DNA from 2 places in the uncultured Ilumatobacter sp. genome. Region 2 is predicted to be linked to the other one. Evidence: predicted binding sites of a transcription regulator. Region 2 holds the regulator's gene; the other holds the start of a gene.
What was found. Region 2 encodes LexA, which represses DNA repair genes until DNA is damaged. Its sites were predicted from a motif close to CGAACNNNNGTTCG; they were not measured.

Region 1 (9,940 bases), on a different contig from region 2:
ATCTTGCGGGCTCGCTTGAGTGTGTAGGCGAGTGCTTGTTTCGACCCTGGCAATCGTCCCGGGATGGTGACCTCCGCACCATGCAACACCAGGTCGTATGGCACCTTCAACGAAGGGCCAACGAGCCCCAGCGGCACTGCCGGGTCGAGGACGACGAGATCGGCGCCGAAGTCATCGACCAGGTCATTGATCTGCCTGACCATCCACGGATGCGGGAGCAGAAACGGCTCGCGAGTGCGCTCGATCCGATACGGCTCGCCAGCATCGAATTCTGCGGTCCCGTCGTAGGGGCTCGTAAGCACGGCAAACTTGTCCGCCGGAAGACGACGCCACCATTCCCACAGCAGAGACTGGATGCCGCCGATCTTGGGTGGATAGTCGTTGGTGACGAGCAGATGTTTCATGAGCGTGCGAGGAGTTGCCGCGCAGCCCAGTCGGCGTGTTCGACCAGCACTGCGTTGGAGTGTTGACGGTAGCGCTCGACAGTGGCTCGAACACGCATGTCTGTCGGGTCGCCGACGTTGCCGACAACGACCAGTGCATTGCGGCGCACCAAGTCAAAGTCGCGGTTGGCGATGTACCACCGGCCATAGCGATCCTCGATCCAGTCGTCAGGGCGGTCGAGCAGTTCGAGTGCGTCGACCCACGCCTGCGCCTCCGGTGACAACGCCACCGTGTTGCGCTGGCCGAGCCGCACAGAGATCGGGCAAACGTCTTGGCAGTCATCGCAGCCATAGATGCGATCGTGAATCGCCGCTCGGTATTCGAGTGGAATCGAACCCGGGCGCTGCATCACCCAACTGAGGCAGCGATTGCCGTCGATGACGCCGGGCGCAATGATTGCGTCGGTCGGGCAGCCCTCGAAGCACTTGGTGCAACTCCCGCACCCATCAGGGGCAACTCGCTCGTTCCACTCGTAGTCGGCGGTGGTGATGATTGATCCGAGGACAAAGAAGCTGCCGGCACCAGGGATCAGCAAATTGGCGTTCTTGCCGTACCAGCCGAGGCCAGCTCGATGCGCCACAGCGCGATCCACGATGGAGTTGTCGTCGGCGAAAGCGACCGCACGGTGCCCCGAACGGCGGATCAACTTGCTCGCGGACCGCAGGCCTGCGCGCAGCGGTGCGTAATGATCAACCCAGGCGTATTTGCCGACTCGGGCGTGCGGACCAGCATCCGGACCAGGGATTGGCGGTTCGGTGGCCGTGAGGTACGGGCGAGCAGCGACGATGATGGACCATGCGCCGTCGACGGCATGCGCTGGATCGGTTGATCGATCTGGGTTGCGGTAGGTGAATCCCATGTCGGCGTGCAGCCCGGCTGCCTTGCGCTCGTGCAGCGTCGTGCGAGTTTCGGTGAGAATGTCTGCCGAGCAGACACCAACGTGGGTGATGCCCCAGTCTTCGACGTGCGCGGTGATTTCCTCGATCGATGGAACCGGTTGGGGACGACGCACATCGGCAGCGTACGGAACGATCAGGCGTGGACGGGAACGCCGTACCCCGTGAACTCGTCGACGGGAACGAGTTGGATCGGATCGTCGACCAAGCCAGACCGGATGAACAGCGCGATCGCGACCTCCTGCGGATCGGGAAGACGAGGCACTTCGGAAAGCACGACGGGCACGTAGTCGATTGGGCCGTCGTCGTTGGCGAGCAGATGCGTGACGAAGCAGTCATTGCACGCCGTGGTGCCTGCGCCGATGCAGGTTTTACAGTCGATGGAGAAGTCCTCGTGCTCATTCATGTCGCCATCATGCATGAGCACTGTCACAGAGATGCGAAGCTGGTGAGCGACATGAGCACCGATCCCCCTCGCGAGCACCACCTCGATGCCAATCCCGGATCGGGCGAGCTTGCCGACGTCGCAACTGCTCCCGCCACCGAACTCCGCAGGCTCAACCGCCGCTTGCTCACCGACCCCGTCGTCGTCCGCGCCGCTGGCAGCATCGTCATCGGATGCGCGGTGTTGGCGTGGCCAGACCGCACCGACCGCATCCTCGTCCGGCTGCTGGGCATTGCCTTCGTCTGGATTGCAGCATCCACGCTGTGGACCGCAGCCCGTCACCGCGTACTGACCGCCACCAGGGTCTTCACCGCCATTGGGAGCGCCGCCCTCGGAGGGTTCCTGATCGGCTGGCCCGAGCAATCCGAGATCACCATCGGCCGGCTCCTGGGAGCAAGCCTCGTCCTGGTTTCGATCAGGGCCTTCCGAGCCCGTCGCCGCGATCCCGACAAAGAGCTCAGCGCGGTCCGCCCGACGGCGTCGGCGATTGCGGGCATCGTGTTGCTCGCATTTCCGTCCGAGACACTGTCGGCCGCCACCGTGGCTGTAGCGGTCGCGTGGATCATCGTCTCGACGATTGCCATCTTCGCGATCGTGGACCATCGCGACATCGACGTCCACCCCGATGCTTCCGTCGGCGATGTCGCGCTCGCATGGTTGGCCGATCGACACAAGTCGGTCGACGCCCGCGAAGAGCTCTACGACAAGATTCTCTTCGACGGTCCGGATCAGCCGCGACGTATCACTCGCTTTTTCACCTTGATGACCTTCGCTTCGATCATCGCCGCCATGGGGGTCGTGACCGACTCGACGGCCATCGTCATCGGTGCCATGTTGATCGCTCCGCTGATGACCCCGCTCATGGCGATTGCGATCTCGCTCGTGATGGGATGGCCGAACCGGCTCGCCATGGCGGTCCTGATCGCAACGGCCGGCATTCTGCTGGCCATCGGCATCGGCATTCTCCTCGGGCTGATCGTTCCCGTCGCCATCTCACCCTCAACGAACACTCAGATCGTCGCTCGATCAACGCCAACGCCAGTTGACCTCATTACGGCGCTCACCGCAGGCGCTGCCGGGGCATACGGCCTGTCACGGCCAGACGTCTCGGATTCGTTGCCCGGCGTCGCCATCGCGATTTCGCTCGTCCCTCCGCTCTCGGTCGTCGGTATCGCCTACTCCCAAGCTGAGTGGGCAGCCGGCAACGGCGCACTCCTGTTGTTCATGACCAACATGGTGGCCATCCTGACGATGGGTGGAATCACCTTTGTGCTGACCGGAGTCACGCCGCTGTCCGTGGTGTACGAAGGCCAACGTCGAGTGCGAACCGCCCTGACCTCGGTCGGCCTCCTGGCACTCATCGTCATCGGCGGCTTGCTCTTAAACGGCGCGCAGGTCACCTCAGATTCCCTCGATCAATCGCGAACGGCCAAGGCGGTCACGACGTGGCTGAAGGATGCGCCGCTGCACCGATTGGTCGAGAGCAGTGTCGACGACGATGTGGTCAACGTCATCGTGATCGGCCCCATCGACGGGCTCGCCGACGTCGACGATTTGGCCGATGACCTCAGCGCGTCCTTCGGCCGCGACATCACAGCAGACGTCCGCATCGTCGTTGAGGAGCGGATCACGTCGTCGGGTGGCTCGCCGTGATGACCGGACAGCTGACTCAGAGGATCGCCAGGAGGGCATTGCTGGGGACGACGTTGGCGCCGTCCACACGCACGTCACGCACGATTTCGGCATCGTTGGTCACCACGACGACTGCGTGGTTGGCCGGGATGCGTTTGACCTCGTCACGAATGACGTCGTCAGCGATGGTGCCCTCTGGCGAATACACAACTCGGGCCAGCCGCCGACGAGAAGCATGCGCTCCAACAACCGATGCGCCATCGAAGACCACCGTGACGTCGGTGCCGAACCGCCGGGCCAGGTTCTCGACCGCATCAAGCAACACGTCGCGCTGCTCCGCGAGCGGACGATTCGGCCAGCCGAGCTTCGCGACGTTGTAACCGTCGATGATGAGCTGAGCGTCTGACCGGGCGAGGAACTCTGCCGCTTCTCCTGAGCTTGCGATGACGCCGCCAGGCAAAACGAGCGGCGCACGCTGCGATCTACGTTCCTTCGGTGCGGCCTCTACATCGTCCTCCTGGTGCGGCACCAGAAGCGTTTCGAGCTGTGCAGCAAGTCGGCGGGCTGCCTCGGCCGCAGCGGCGATGTCGTCGCTGTGGTCGGGTACTTGCACCGGTTCGGGAGCCTGAGCGGGGGCTGGCTGGTCCCGAACTGATCGGCGCTCGTCCGCGGCGGTCTGTGCCTTGGCCACCGCTGCCGCCTCCCGGTCGCGCGCGTGGCGGATCTCCATCCGAACGTCTGCCAATTCTGCCTTCATCTCGGCAAGCAGTTCACCGGCCTTCGCGACTTCGGCCCGCAGCTCATCAACTTCGGCTGCCTGTAGCTCAATGAACTCGTTGCGCTGGATGAGTTCGGCACGGGTCCGGGCCGCGACCTGTTCGGCAGCATCGCGGCGCTTATCCGCGCGTCGCAGTTGAGCTTGGACATCGCCCGATTCCGCTACGGCGTCACTCTGAGCTGCAAGTTCACTTGCCGTATCAGCCCAGCCGTCACCATGCTCGAGCCACAGTCGACCGATTTCATCGACGAGTTCGGGAAGCGCTCCTGCCGCGAGCCGTGCCCGAAAGACCGGGTCGTCGTCAATGACCCGCCGAAGTCGACCCAAGGCGGCGCTCGGCAGTCGTGGCTTGTTGAAGAATGGCTTCAGCTCCTTCGGGTACGGCAGCGTTGGCTTGCGTTTCTGCCCCTCGGACGCCATGAGCACGGCGAATTCAAGCGCACTGCGAAGGTGCCTGTGCTCGATCTCGACCATCACGCGACGCTACCCGACGAACCTCAGGCGAATCTGTCCAGTTCGCCCCTGCTCGCCAAACACCACCGAACACATTTCTGTTCCATCGGATTGACAACGGACAAACGTTCGTGCTTGAGTTGGGCAGATGTCATCCGGAGGTCTTCGAGACATTCATCAACGGTCGTTCGACGAACTTGGTCGCCCGCTGAGCGACGTCACGTTTTGCGTGGTCGACTTAGAGACCACCGGCGGCAATCGCACCGACGACTTGATCACTGAGGTCGGTGCCGTCAAAGTCCGCGGCGGAGAAGTGCTCGGCACCTTCCAGACACTGGTGAACCCTGGTCGCGCCATCCCGCCGCAGATCACCATCCTCACCGGACTCAGCGACGCGCTCGTCGCTCGGGCGCCGCGGATCGAGACGGTGCTGCCCGCGCTGCTCGAATTCATGGGCGACACCGAATCAGGCCAGACCGTGATCGTCGGCCACAACGTCGGATTCGACGTGGCGTTCATCCGTGCCGCGCTCGAGCGCGCCCAACGACCGCGACTCGAAGGAACCATCATCGACACGGTGGCACTTGCTCGCCGGCTTGTGCGTGACGAGGTACCGAACTGCAAGCTTGGGACATTGGCCGACCGGCTGCGTTTGGAACATCGACCCAGCCACCGAGCTCTCGACGACGCATGGGCCACTGCGGATTTGCTGCACTTCCTCATCGAGCGAGCGTCAGGCATGGGCGTGCTCGGCCTCGATGACTTGATCGCACTGTCGAAGCTCGCCGGGCACCCGCAGGCCGCCAAATTGAAGATGACCGCCGACCTACCCCGCTCCCCCGGCGTGTATATGTTCTGCGGCCATCAGGGTCAGGTGCTGTACGTCGGCAAGGCGACCAATCTCCGGCAGCGTGTGCGGAGCTACTTCGGTGGTGACGACCGCCGCAAGATCGGACCGATGCTGCGTGAAACCCAGACGGTGCGACACCTTGCATTGCCCGACCCGATCACTGCAGAAGTCATCGAGCAGCGGCTGATCGCCCAAATGCTGCCCCGCTTCAACCGCAAAGGCACCCGCGCCGACAAATACTGCTACGTGAAACTCGACAGCGATGAGCCGTGGCCGCGCCTGTCAATTGTCAAGAATCCGGCCAAGAAGGGCATCCACCTCGGTCCGCTCCCGTCGCGCTCCATGGCGCGCCTCGTTGTCGACGCGCTCCACACCGCTGTACCGCTGCGGCGCTGCACCGAGCGGCTGGGACGGAACTTCGTCGCTCCCACCGATGCGCCTGTGTGCAGCGCAGCACAGCTCGGAGTCGCCCACTGTCCATGTTCTGGAACCGCCGACGCAGCCGAATACGCCCGCGACGTCGAGGTCGCGCGCCGAGCGATGACTGGCGACCCGGTCATCATCGTCGGCCGCCTTCACGACACGATGCGTTCGCTCGCCACCCAGCAGCGGTTCGAAGAGGCTGCGACCGTTCGCGATCGGCTCCAAGCGCTGCTGGGGGCAGTGAAGCGCCACCGGTTGGTCGAGACACTGCGTTCCGCTGATCGGGCGCAGATCACCATCGGAGGCACCACGTGGATCGTTGAACACGCCCGGTTGGTCGACGTCACCCAGGATGGATCGGCAACCAGAGCACTCCCCGTCGAACCACCCGACTCAGTTCCGCTTGGCACACCGCTCGGTCGCGAGATGATCGACGAGGCGTTGGTCCTCGCCAAGTTCTTCGAAAAGCACGCGGACTCGGCAACCGCCACGTGCTCGGGCGACTGGGACTTCCCCGTCGCCGCAAGCGACGCCGTTCGGCACCTTCGAGCATCGTAGGGTGCCGAACATGGATGAATCATTGGCGCCGCCATCGCGCTTTGCGCTCGACCGAACGCCGAGTGAGATCACTGCGCTCGTCGAGTTCCTCGACATCCACCGCATCGAGTTCCACGAGCGCGTGTGGGGCCTGAACGACGACCAGCTCCGCCAAACCGCCGCCGCATCGGATCTCACACTTGGCGCGCTCGTCAAACACATGGCGCTGGTCGAGCACAGCTGGTTCGAGCATCGTTTTCTCGGCATGGACGAACGTGAGCCGTGGGCCTCGGCTCCGTGGGACGACGACCCAGACTGGGAGCTGACCACAGCGGCGCATGACACCGGCGAAGAACTCTTTCGGCTCTACGTCGACGCGTGCAATCGATGCCGAGACGTCATTGCAAACGCGGAGTCACTCGATCAGCTCAGCGTCCGTACCGACAACAACGACAAGCCCTGGAACCTGCGTTGGATCATGCTCCACATGATCGAGGAGTATGCCCGACACTGTGGCCACGCCGACCTGATCCGCGAGTCGATCGACGGCGTGTCCGGCTGACACCGCTCGCCGCGTCGCTGATCAGCGTTCGAGCCGACAACCGACAGTGTCGATCGACAGCAGTTTGGCGTGTCCGCCGGCAGGTAATGCCGCAGCGACGGACTCAACGGCGCTTGGCGGACACATGAACCCAACGGTGGGACCGCTGCCGGACAACCAACCAGCCCAGGCTCCGGCCGCAATGCCTGCGACGAGTGCCTCCTCCGCTCCGTGAACTCCAGGGAGCCGAACAGACTGATGCAGCCGGTCTGCTGCCCCTGACGCCAGCAGCGACGGGTCATCATCGACAAACGCCATTACAAACTGGATCGCCCGTCCGATGTTGTGGACGGCGTCGGCACGATCAACCGTGGAGCTCAACGCCTCGCGGGACTTGTCGGTCGATGTCGTCACGTCGGGCACCCACGCGACGAAGTTGGCTGCGGCCATCGTCGGACCGACCGGCATGGACACGAACTCGCCCTGCACAAATCCAGTCACGCCGCCGTGAAGCGAGGCCGCAACGTTGTCGCCATGACCTTCAAGCTGGGCCGTGTAGGCCAGGATCTCGTCGCCGCGGTCGACAATCCCGTCGGCCCCGGCGGTCTGTACCGCCGCCAACGCGGCAGCACTCACGCGGGCTGCGCCGCTGAAGCCGAGCCCACGCCCCATCGGGATGTTGCAACGCATCCACATCGGACCCGTTCCACCAAGTGCCTCGAACGCAATGCGTCCGGGATGGTGAGCATCGATTTGCTGCGCATCGGCCGGCGCCTGGCCAAGGCCACAGTCGGCATACAGGTCGAGTGCCATGCCGAGTACGTCGAATCCGGCGCCGAGGTTGGCGGACGATGCTGGGGCACGAACAAACCAGCTGTTGTCGCGAGTTTCGGTCACGCGTCGCTCGCTGCGGATTGGGAGACCTCGGCCATCTTGGCCAGTGTCGTGGCGGCCCGATCATCATCGATCGCTGCGGCGGCCAGGTCGATACCTGCTCCGATGTCGTCGACTTTGCCCGCGACAACCAGGGCAGCACCGGCATTGAGCAGCACGATGTCGCGGTGCGGACCGAGGTCGCCCGCAAGGACTCGGCGGACGGCCTCAGCATTCTCCTCCGGAGCGCCGCCGCGCAGATCATCGGCGACTGCCGGAGCGAGGCCGAGCGCCTGCGGATCGACAGAGAACTCTTCGACAACGCCGCCCTGCAGCGCGAGCACCGTGGAGGGCCCGGTTGTGGTCAGTTCGTCCAGCCCGCCGCCGTGGACCACCCACGCCGCGGTGAGCCCCTGCGCAGCGAGCGCTTCGACCATCGGCCGAGCGAACGTCGGGTCGGCAACGCCAATGAGTTGGCGTTGCACGCGCCCCGGATTGGCCATCGGACCAAGCAGGTTGAAGACCGTCGGCACGCCCATCTCACGACGCGGTGCTCCGGCAAATCGAAATGCCGGATGAAACGCAGGGGCAAAACAGAATCCGATACCGGCCTCACGTACGCAGCGAGCAACGCCCTCGGGCGAAAGTTCCAGGGCCACACCGAGCAATTCGAAGACGTCCGCAGTTCCGGCCTTCGACGAGGCGGATCGGTTGCCGTGTTTACACACCGGAGCGCCAGCGGCCGCAGTGACTATGGCTGCCATTGTCGAGACGTTGATCGAATGCGACCCGTCGCCACCCGTCCCGACGACGTCAACGCATGCCTCACGCTCGACGTCGGTGAGCGGAACGATGGCCGCCTCAGACATTGCCACGGCGAGCAGTCCAGCGAGTTCGTCGGCCGACTCGCCCTTGGCCCGCAGCGCAACGAGGAAGCCGGCAATCTGCGCTGGAGTGGCATCGCCCGTCAAGATCTCGGACAGCGCCGCTCCGGTCTGGTCACGCGTGAGGTCGCGACCGGCGATGAGCTCGCCGATGAGCGCTGACCAGCCGCCGAATTCAACGAGAGTCGCCATCAGGCGATCGTAGGACCCGGAGCTGTTCGGTCGGAAATATTTTGGTCCGATGCAGGGCTGGGTTAGGCCGTCTTGCGACGCTGGCGAATGATACGGCGCCGATCGCGTTCGGTTGCTCCGCCCCACACGCCTGCCTTCTCACGAAGCGTCAGGGCATGTTCAAGGCAGGCGGACTGCACGACGCAGCTGCCACACACGGCCTTGGCCGACGCTGCGCTGACCTCGTCGTCCGGGTAGAACATTTCCGAGTTCAACCCTTTGCATGCGCCGTGGTCCCACCACTTCGGCTCGTCGTCTGTTGCTGTCTGTTGTTGCGCCGACATCTATAAAACCCCCAAGGTCGATGCTGGTGCCCACTCGTCCGGTGGGCATTCTCATTCCGTGTGACGAATCGTAGGTGACGGTTGGCTCGCAACGCCAGAAAAAGCTGTGCCGAATCCGGCACTTTCTCTTCAGCGCAAGTTCCGCAAGGGGTTCAGGCGGAGGTCAGATCGATCTGCTCAGGGGTCAGTTCGGACCGGATGTAGTGGCCATCACCCTGGTTCGGAAGTCAGCACGGGTGCGCTCGTATTCGCGGACATCCATGATGTCTTCGAGGGTCAGCCTTGACATGTGAGGCTCAGTGCTCTTCCGGGATGCCGTAGGCGCGCGCGATGACTTGCAACGGGTGTCTCGCCGCGCCGCCGGTCTGCTCCATGATTGCTGTGTTGGCGAGGTGACAGTCGCCTGCGACGGCATCGCCATCCGCTTCGGTGATCATGTCGCCAAGCTTCTTGGCGATGGGAATGGAGATGTCTTCGTTTTCGGCCCGAAAGCCCCACATGCCATCGATGCCGGAGCACTGCTGCACCATCTTGACTTTGGCACCGGTGAGCATCATCAGGTCTCGGCTCTTGAAGCCGATGTTCTGGGCCCGCAGGTGACATGGCGTGTGATATGTGATCTTCTCGATGGTCTCGCCGTCGAAGTCGGTATCGAGCACCGTGTCATCG
Region 2 (9,940 bases):
CCACTGGCATGGCGAACATTGCTCCGCCTGGACGGTCGAGGTTGCCGGTGAGGATGTTCAGCGCATCGATGAGCCAGGTTGCCGTCGACCCAAACTCGGTGGTGGTCGTACCGATTCGGCCGTACACCGATGCGGTCGTGGCCGCAGCGAGTTCGCGAGCCAACGTGCGGATTGCCTCCGCGCTGACGCCCGTTGCCGCAACAACCGATTCAGGGGTGAATGGCGCAATCGCCGCAGCGAATTCGTCAAGCCCGTTGAGGTATTCCGCGACGTGCGGACCGACGTCGACGAGGCTCTCTGCCACGAGGACATTGCACATCGCTGCGAGCAGCAGTGCATCAGAGCCCGGCCGAATGGCAACCCACTCATCGGCTTCCTCCGCCGTACGTGAGCGCCTGGGATCGACGACTACCACCTTTCCGCCGCGCTCGCGGATGCGCTCGATTCTCCCCGGGAAGTCAGGAGCAGTACACATGCTGCCGTTCGATGCGTACGGGTTGGCACCAAGAATCAAGAGATGATCGGTGCGGTCCAGGTCGGGAACCGGCACTGCCACCGGCGACCCGAAGACGTGGCCTGCCGCGACGTGGCGCGGCATCTGATCGACCGTTGATGCGCTGTAGCGGTTGCGGGTCCCCAGGCCCGTCAGCAGAGTCCGCAGATACATCATCGACGACAACGAATGTGCTCCTGCATTGCCGCCATAGACCGCCAGGGACGACCGGCCGTGACGGTCGATGACACCTCCGAGTCCGACCTCGATCTCGGACCACGCCTCGTCCCAGGTGACCTCAACGTGCACCCCGTCGCGCTTGGCCATGGGAACCCGCAGGCGGTCTGGGTCCTCGTGGAGATGCTTGAGTGTCGACCCCTTGGGGCAGATGAAGCCCTTCGAGAACACGTCATTCATGTCGCCGCGGATCCGTTGAACCGTCTCGCCACCCGCCCCGTCGGGCTTGAGGGTGATCTCCAATCCGCACGTTGCCTCACATAGTGGGCATGTCCGGTACGCGGTTCGTGTCCCGACCTCGACCCCGATGGGGGTCGCAGTTTCGATTGCGGGATCGTTTTCGGTGACGGCCATCACCGATGCTCGCAGACACGTCGATCAACCGTCGAGTCTGCCAGTCTGCGAGGATCACGCCATGATCCGTCGCGTCTTCCCCGACTCTGCTGAGACGACCATCGAGCAGGCCTACGACGCTCCACTCGGAGCACCGTCGGGTCGACCCTGGGTGGGGTTGTGCATGGTCAGCTCAATCGATGGATCAACCGTGGTCGACGGCCGAAGCACTGAGTTGTCGAGTGCGAACGACTTGGCTCTCTTACTGGGTCTTCGTCGGCTCGCAGACGTCATCATTGTCGGCGCCGGCACCGTTCGAGGCGAGGGGTACGGCCCACCCGACATTGCAGGCCAGCGCGTCGGCGTCGTGACCGCGAGCGGCCGCGTCGACACCTCGCTGCCTCTGTTCACCTCGGGGGCTGGCTTCCTGATCACCACCGATAACGCCAAAGTCGCCGACAATGTCGACAGCATTCGCGCCGGAACGGCCCGCGTCGACCTGCAAGCGGCCGTCAGCCGCCTCCACGAGGTCCACCCAACGCCACGGTTCGTGCAGGTTGAAGGCGGTGCGCTCCTCAACGGCGCGGCGCTGGATGCCGACCTGTTCGATGAGATCAATCTGACGACGTCACCGCTGTGTGTCGGTGGCGCAGGACCGCGCCTCGCTACGGGTGCAACCGACCTGGCGCTGCGTTTCGAACTGGCGCAGATGGTGATCGACGACCAGTCATTCGTGTTCAGTCGATGGAAGCGATCCCACTGAAGCGCCTCCTCACACGGATGCTGGGTCGGCCTTTTGCATGAGTTCGAGCTCTCGGTGGAAGTCTGCTGCAGCGTCGAAGTCCTTATAGACGCTCGCGAACCGCAGGTACGCCACCTCGTCGACAGTGCGGAGTTCCTCCAGCACGACAATTCCGATGTTTGCGCTCGTGACCTCGGAGCCTTGCAGGCGGAGCGCATCTTCAACCGAGCCCGCAATCTGCTCCAACACGACTGGAGCAACGTCACGACCCTTTGTGGCTGCGGAGAGGCCGCTGACGAGCTTCTGCCGATCGAATGGCTGGATGCGACCGTCCGATTTGAGGACCGTGAGCGGGGCATGGTCGACCCGCTCGAACGTCGTGAATCGATGCGCACAGCTCAGGCATTGCCGGCGGCGGCGAATGGCAGTGTTTTCCTCGGCGATACGCGAATCGACGACCTTCGTTTCGTCGTCACGGCAGACCGGGCATTTCATCTGTCCGATTGTAGTTCCGCGACTCCTCTCATGCTGGGGCAAGCGGCCTCGCGAGCAACGTGACGCTTGTCCGTCTCGTCGCTACCGGTCTCACTCGGCGGTGGACGGACTCGACACAGGATCAGGGAAGCCAGACGGCCTGACCGGCCTGAATCTCCACGCCGCCGTTCATCCGGATGAGCACATCGATGAAACGGTCGCGGTCTACATCGCCGCGGTAGGTGTTGGCAATCGACCACAGCGTGTCGCCTGGCTGGGCAACGTGGACCGACGGGGCGACGGCCTCAGCCGCAGCAGCTGACGCTGCCGACGCAGGTGAACCAGCCAGCCCGGCCGACATCCCAACGAGGCCGAGCATGCCGACGATGAGCATCATCGTTGCAAGGCCACCGACAACCACGCGACGCAGCGCATAGTTCGGCAGGGCCGGGCGCACCATCGCACGAACCTCGGCATGAGCACTGAGCGAGGTAGCGGACACCACACAGGGCAGGCCTCGGTCTGCCACCTGATCACGCACTCGGGCAGCGGCGCCGTGAGGGTTCGTTTGGCGATGCGGTGTAATCAGTAGTGCAGTACTCATGTCTCTCCCCAACGGATGACGTGCGATGTGTTCGGTTTCGAAGGAACGAATGAACGCTTGTTCGATTCTTACCTCATGCAGTGAACCAGGACAGGTGTTCGATGTCAACCCGTACGTGAGACTTTCTCGAACAATCGTTCCCAGTACAAATGTTTGACTCGGCCCCCGCATCACCGTACGCTGTTCGGTATGGCCCCCAAGATCAGTGCGCGCCAGCGCGACATCCTTGACTTCATTCAGCAGCAGATCAGCGACCGCGGATTCCCTCCATCGGTGCGCGAAATCGGCGATGCGGTGGGCCTCACGTCGCCATCAACAGTGCACAGTCACCTCAACACGCTGCAACGTCACGGCTATCTACGGCGCGACCCCAGCAAGCCGCGGGCCATCGAGGTCCGATACGACTCCAACAGCGGAGCAATGATGGAGAAGCGGCCCGTGCGCCATGTGCCCCTGGTGGGCGATGTCGCAGCAGGCACCGATGTGCTTGCCGAGGAGAATGTCGAAGAGTTGCTCCCCGTTCCAGCTGACTTTGCCGGCGAAGGCGAGCTCTTCATGCTGCGGGTTCGCGGCGAGTCAATGATCGACGCGGGCATCCTCGACGGCGACTACGTGGTCGCCACCCAGATCGACCATCCACACAACGGCGACATTGTCGTCGCTGGTATTCCTGGCGGCGAGGCCACCGTCAAGAGCTACTCGCGGTCGGGCGCCGAGGTCACACTGACCCCCCACAACCCCACCATGGAACCCATGGTGTTCGGCGCCGACCAGGTCGAGTTGTATGGCAAGGTCGTCACCGTGATGCGGCGCTACTGAGCAGCGTCGTTCGGTGGCGCCCACGGTGATCGTTGGGCATCGTCCGAACGATCATTCGGCGGCACAGGCAGCGCGGGCGGCGCGGCGGGTTGCGGAGGCCAGCCAGATGGCGCCTGCGTACTGGGTGCAGCGGGCGGCACTCCGGGCGTATGACTGGGTGGACCCACTGCAGGTTCCCAACGTTCGGGGCCAGGTGGTGCTGCGGGCATCCCGGGTGGAGCGGTGGGCCAGCCTTGCGGAGCGGTTGGCCACGGTGCAGCGACGGCACCACCAGGGGCCGGTTTGGGCGAACGGCGTGAGGCGATCATCACTGCGCCACCAATGACCAAGCCAGCGAGTGCTGCGAGCACTGCGCCAAGTTGCATCATGCCAACGCCATCTGAAGGGTCTTTCCCGACGGCCACGACGAGCCGAACATCTGTATCGCCAGACACGTCAACCCGAAGGATGTGATCACCGGGCGTTTCAACGCTGAACGTTCGAATCGATTCGCCGGTAAAACCGTCAACGTCGTACGTGGTCCCCGATGCATTGGTCAGGACGACGTCATCGCCTGCCGGAGAGGTCATCTCGAGCGATACCGCAGGCAAGGAGTCTCCGAGCACGCCGTACGCGCCCTCAACGGCACAGTCGCCGGCGATCGGCACGTCGAAACGACCAGCGGTCTCGATGTACATCGTGAATTCTCCGACGGCTTCAAAATCGAGCGTCGTGTCGCATCCACTCGGCGCCCGAGCCAGGTTGCTCACACCATCGGACTGCCGTTGATCAGCCGCGTACCAGAGCCCGACTGCTGCCAGTAGCCCGATGATCAATACTGCGAGACCGGTACCGAACATTGCACTCTGTTTGCTCGAGGTGGTCATGTTGCTCCGATGCGCAGGGTCGGTGGGGTCGGCGTGTCTGTCAGGCAGTCGATGCGAGTCGGCGAGCGACGAGATCGATCCGTTCATCAGGTTGTACCACGGCCACCCGAACGAAGTTGGCCCCGTCGGCACCATAGAACTCGCCGGGGCTCACCAGAGCGCCACCGTCAGTTGCCAGCCGTTCGGCGAAGTCCCATCCATCAGCAACAGGAATCCACAGGTAGAAAGCGCCAGCGGGACGAGGAACGTCGATTCCTGCCCACTCGGACAGCACGTCAGCCATCAGTTCGAGGCGACGCCGATAGCGCTCGCGTTGTTCCTCAACATGAACATCGTCGCCGAAGGCGACCGTCGCTGCAGCCTGCACGGGTCCCGGAATCAACATGCCGCTGTGCTGACGCACGCTGCGCAGGAAGTCGACGATCGTTGCGTCACCGGCATAGAAGCCGGCACGGGCGCCCGCAAGGTTGGATCGCTTCGACAGCGAGTGCACCGCGACCACACCATCGAGACCGTGCTCGAGGATCGTCCGCGGCGCTCCCTCCCAGGTGAACTCGACGTAACACTCATCGGAGAACACCGGAACAGCGTGCTTTCGACCCCATGCCGCAGCTGCTTCGAGATCGTCAAGTTGACCAGTTGGGTTGCCCGGGCTGTTCACCCACAAGAGCAATGCCCGGTCGATGTCGGCAGCGTCGACCGCACCAAGATCAAGAGTCCCGTCCGGGCCGAATGGCACGCCAACCGACCTGCAGCCGCCCAGGGTGGCCCCCATCGCATACGACGGATACGCCACGGCCGGATAGAGCACCGTGTCACGATCCGGGTTCATCAGCCGCATGAAGCGTGGCAACGAGGCGACAAATTCCTTCGTCCCGACCGCGGCAGCAATTTGGTCGACGGGAACCTCGACACCAAGGCGTCGGGCCATCCAGTTGTGACAAGCTGTTCGGTACTCGAGCGTGCCGGCACTCGGCGGATATGACCGCTCGGCATCACTCGTTCCCAGGGCTTCGACGACCGCTGCGGGCGGCGCGTCGAACGGGGTGCCGATCGAGAGGTCAACGAGCCCACCGTCGAATGCCGCGCACACCGGCTTGAGCCGATTGAGCCGGTCGTACGGATACGGCGGCGGATCAAACGGCCCGACGAGCGCCTCGGTGACGCTCATGCTTTCCCTTCAGCCGAACTGGCCGGAGACTGCGTGCCGGAGACGAATTCCGACAGGCGGCCGGCCGAGGCATCGGAGAGCCTGGCCCGAATCAACCACGCCTCGCCGGTGTCCCCAGCGCCATCACCAATCGACACCACTTCACCTTCGCGATGCACTGACGCCAAGATGTCGCCTCGGTCATACGGGACGATGAGTTCGTAGACCACGGCGAGTGCCCGCAGCCTGTCGCTGAGCGTGCGGAGGAACGTCTCGACACCCTCGCCATTGACGGCGCTGATAGCGACCGAACCGGGATTGGCGTCCATCAATGCCTGAGCTGTGCCTGGTGCCAGATCGGACTTGTTGAAGACGAGCAGTTCGGGAACCTCGGCCGCCTTGATATCTCCGAGCACCTCACGAACTGCGTCGATCTGGGCCGCTGGATCCGGCGCACTTGCGTCCACAACGTGGACGAGATAGTCGGCCATCGCCGCAACTTCAAGCGTGCCCTTGAACGACTCGACCAATCCATGCGGCAGCCTGCTGATGAAGCCGACGGTGTCGCTCAGCAACACGGGCTCGCCACCGGGCAGAGAGAGCCGGCGCGTCGTCGGGTCAAGCGTTGCAAATAACCGGTCCTCGACGAGCACACCCGACTGTGTGAGCTGATTGAGCAGGGTGGACTTGCCGGCGTTGGTGTACCCGACGATTGCCACGTTCGCGAGGCCGCTCTTGTTGCGCCCCTTGCGCTGCAGAGAGCGAGTCTCAGCCAGCCCCGCGAGATCCTTCTCAAGCTTGTGAATCCGGCGCTTGATCCGTCGACGCTCGACCTCGGTCTTGGTCTCGCCACCGCCGAATCGTGCGCCGACACCGCCCCGCTGTTGTGCCTGTTTGTCAGTGATGCCCCGCCGCAACCGCGGCAGTCGGTATCGCAACAGCGCCAGCTCAACCTGGGCCTTACCTTCGAGCGTGTGTGCGTTCTGCCCGAAGATGTCGAGGATCACCGCTGTCCGGTCAATGGCGGTACGGCCGAGCATCTTTTCGAGGTTGTACTGCTGGGCGGGGGCCAGGTTGTTGTCGAACACAACCGTGTCGGCATCGACCGCCAGACAGAGTTGCTTCAGCTCTTCCGCCTTGCCCTTGCCGATGAACCATGTGTGGTCAGGAGCAGCACGCTTTTGAACCATCCGGGCGACTTCGTCGGCACCGGCGGTATCAACGAGCAGGGCAAGTTCGTCGAGGCTGGCCTCGGTCGACTCTTCGTCATCGCCGGGCAGCGTGACGCCGACGAGCACGATCTTCTCCCGGATCGTTCGGTCGATCAATGTGGCGGCGAGCGCCTCGTTATAGGGCGTCGTCACGTGAGCGGCGCCTCGATGGTGGCAACGTGCGTGGCGGGCCCGGTCAGGGTCGCCCGGCTCGGGTACTCGAGATCAAAGGACACGCTGGCGGTGCCACCGTCCATGTGGACAAGAACTTCGGCGGCGTCGGCCTTGACGAGCCCCCACTGCTTCGACGCGTAGGCCGCGGCACACGCCCCGGTCCCGCAGGCCTGAGTGATACCGGCGCCACGTTCGTGGACGCGCATCGTGACGCCGTTCAGCTCCGGGCCCGGCTCAACAATCTCAAGGTTGACCTGCGGCACCTTGCTGCCAAGGTCGGCGAGGTCGACGACGGCGATCTCGTCGACGCCAACAACGCTGTGTGGATTGCCCAGGCTCAGGTGTGCCACGGGACGGTCGGGGTGGCAGCCCAGAGCAGACCATCCGTCAGGTTCCGAAAGCGGCACCACATCACCCATTTCAACGCGAGCCGAGATCGTGTGCGGGTCGTCAGTCGTCGACAATGTGACCGTGCGGTCGCCAGCGTCGGTCGAGATGCGCTGGGGATCGAGATCGCCGCTGCGCATTGCAAGGGCCTGCGCAAAACAACGGATGCCGTTGCCACTCATTTCGGCGCGGGACCCGTCGGCGTTGTACAGCACCATCTTGGCTGCGTACCCCTCCTTCGACTCGGCGATGAGGAGTCCGTCGGCGCCGATGCCCGTGCGACGATCGCAGAGCCGGCGGGCCAAAGCAGAAAGGTCTGTGGCGCCGGGTTGGAACGCGACGACAAAGTCGTTGCCCAGACCGTGGTGTTTGGTGAGCGTGAGTGAGGTCATTGCAGCTGCCTGAAGTGCTTGATCACGATCGGCGCCACTTCGGCAACCGGATCATCTTCGACATCAATCCAGCGTACGCGTGGATCGCGGCGGAACCATCGCTCCTGGCGCACGGCGAACTGTCGCGTCCTGGTCACGATCATTTCCACAGCAGCATCCTCGCTGATCTCACCGTCCAGATACATCAGGGTTTCCTTGTAGCCCAGCGCCTGGCCTGCCGTCTTGGAGAAACCAGCCGTGCGGAGCGAGCGCACCTCGTCGATCAACCCGTCGGCGATCATCTGACCGACGCGGGCCTCGATCCGATCCGCAATGACCGCTCGCGGCCATCGCAACCCAATCTGGGCCACTCCGGAGTCGGGATAATGATCAACGCCTGGGCCAAATGAGCTGAACGGTCGACCACTGCCCAGGGTGACTTCCAACGCGCGCACGACGCGCCGCCGATTCTCGGGTTCGATCTTGGCTGCAGCTGCCGCGTCGAGGCCGCCGAGCTGAGCGTAGAGATCAGCAAGGTCCCGCGATTCAAGCGACGCCCGGACGTCCGGCCACTCCCCCGGCAAGTCGAAGTCATCGATGACGACACGGTGATACAGGCCGGTCCCACCGACGAGTAAGGCTCGCCCCTCTCGCGATGCGATGTCGTCAAGTGCCCGGCGATGCGCTTCCTTGAACTTCGCCACTGTGAAGTCGTCGGTCGGGTCGACGAGATCAATGCAGTGATGTCGCACCGCTGCACGCTCTGCGGCGGTCGGCTTCGCGGTGCCGATATCCATACCGCGATACACCTGCATCGAGTCGATCGAGACCAATTCGATTCCCACCAGCTCTGCGGCGACGGCCAACGCCACCGACGACTTCCCCGACGCCGTCGATCCGACAAGCGCCACGCGAGGCGGCTGCAGGGAGTGGTTCAGAGCTGCTCGCCTTCGGCAATGCGCTGGTGGTGATGAATCACTTCGGCGACGATGAACCGGAGGAACTTTTCAGTGAAGGCCGGGTCGAGTCCCGCGTCCTCGGCCATTGACCGCAGCCGGGCGATTTGAATCTCTTCGCGCACCGGGTCGGCAGGTGGCAGCGCGGCGGTCGCCTTGTACCGGCCAACCGCCTTCGTCACCTTAAATCGCTCGGCGAGCAGATGGACGAGCGCCGCATCGATGTTGTCAATACTCGATCGGAACTCGTCAAGTTGTGGATCGTGCACCGGGTCAGTCATCAGCACTCCAACCTACCGTCGAGCTGCAGGTGGGTCCGATCCAACGGTGACCAGCGACTCAGAGTGCGGAGACAGGGATGCGAAGTTTGTGACTCGGCTCGGCGATGAAGTCAACGAAGTCGCCGGTCAAGAAGTGTGGTGCGGCGCGGACGACCCTCACTGCGGCGTAGCTCCCCGTTCGCAGCGGGCGCGGTGGCGTGAAGTGCACCAATTTGTTCTGGCGAGTTCGTCCGCTGATGACACTCGGGTCACGTTTGCTGGGGCCCTCGACGAGCACCTCTTCCACGCGACCGACTCGCGCCTCATGCTTGAGGAGCGCCGAGCGTTCGACGACGATGCGGAGACGTTGGAAACGTTCGCTTGCCACGTCGGGATCGACAAAGTCGGCCTCCATCCCTGCGGCCTCGGTCCCCGGGCGGGGCGAGAAGATGAAGGTGTATGCGTAGTCGTACTCTGCAGCCGCAGCGACTTCGAGGGTCCGCTCGAAGTCATCATCGGTCTCGCCAGGAAAGCCAACAATGATGTCGGTCGACACTGCCAAGTCATCGATTGCGGCGCGTGCCTGGCCGAGCCGTTCGAGATAACGAGCGCCGGTGTAGCCGCGATGCATCAGCGCCAGAATTCGATCGCTGCCCGACTGCAGCGGGTAATGCAGGTGCTCACACACCTGTGGCGTTTCGGCCATGGCTGCGAACGTGTCGGGTCGCATGTCTTTCGGGTGCGGACTGGTGAACCGAACTCGACGAATGCCGTCGACGGCACCCACATCTCGGAGCAACTGGGAAAAGAGCGGGCGGAGCTTGGCATCGGTCTCGCCGGACTGGCGCGCGGCCAACTGCAGG

Region 1: the regulator LexA is predicted to act here: its motif matches at 4,767-4,780, upstream of ACH2DW_RS07565 (NYN domain-containing protein).

What each region holds. Positions count from the first base shown of each region.
Region 1 is NZ_CAXCAM010000017.1:40,095-50,034, forward strand. Features, by position in the region: gene ACH2DW_RS07545 (glycosyltransferase family 4 protein) at 1-404, opposite strand, end outside; gene queG (tRNA epoxyqueuosine(34) reductase QueG) at 401-1,456, opposite strand; gene ACH2DW_RS07555 (hypothetical protein) at 1,477-1,746, opposite strand; gene ACH2DW_RS07560 (DUF389 domain-containing protein) at 1,798-3,438, shown strand; gene ACH2DW_RS07565 (NYN domain-containing protein) at 3,455-4,669, opposite strand; gene ACH2DW_RS07570 (DEDD exonuclease domain-containing protein) at 4,797-6,479, shown strand; gene ACH2DW_RS07575 (DinB family protein) at 6,490-7,020, shown strand; gene ACH2DW_RS07580 (homoserine kinase) at 7,042-7,896, opposite strand; gene trpD (anthranilate phosphoribosyltransferase) at 7,893-8,948, opposite strand; gene ACH2DW_RS07590 (WhiB family transcriptional regulator) at 9,011-9,271, opposite strand; gene ACH2DW_RS07595 (heterodisulfide reductase-related iron-sulfur binding cluster) at 9,568-9,940, opposite strand, start outside.
Region 2 is NZ_CAXCAM010000002.1:68,780-78,719, reverse strand. Features, by position in the region: gene ACH2DW_RS01280 (molybdopterin oxidoreductase family protein) at 1-1,084, opposite strand, end outside; gene ACH2DW_RS01275 (dihydrofolate reductase family protein) at 1,146-1,826, shown strand; gene nrdR (transcriptional regulator NrdR) at 1,836-2,300, opposite strand; gene ACH2DW_RS01265 (LysM peptidoglycan-binding domain-containing protein) at 2,422-2,883, opposite strand; gene lexA (transcriptional repressor LexA) at 3,073-3,702, shown strand; gene ACH2DW_RS01255 (hypothetical protein) at 3,696-4,568, opposite strand; gene ACH2DW_RS01250 (aminotransferase class I/II-fold pyridoxal phosphate-dependent enzyme) at 4,609-5,739, opposite strand; gene hflX (GTPase HflX) at 5,736-7,082, opposite strand; gene dapF (diaminopimelate epimerase) at 7,079-7,882, opposite strand; gene miaA (tRNA (adenosine(37)-N6)-dimethylallyltransferase MiaA) at 7,879-8,772, opposite strand; gene ACH2DW_RS01230 (chorismate mutase) at 8,796-9,098, opposite strand; gene miaB (tRNA (N6-isopentenyl adenosine(37)-C2)-methylthiotransferase MiaB) at 9,157-9,940, opposite strand, start outside.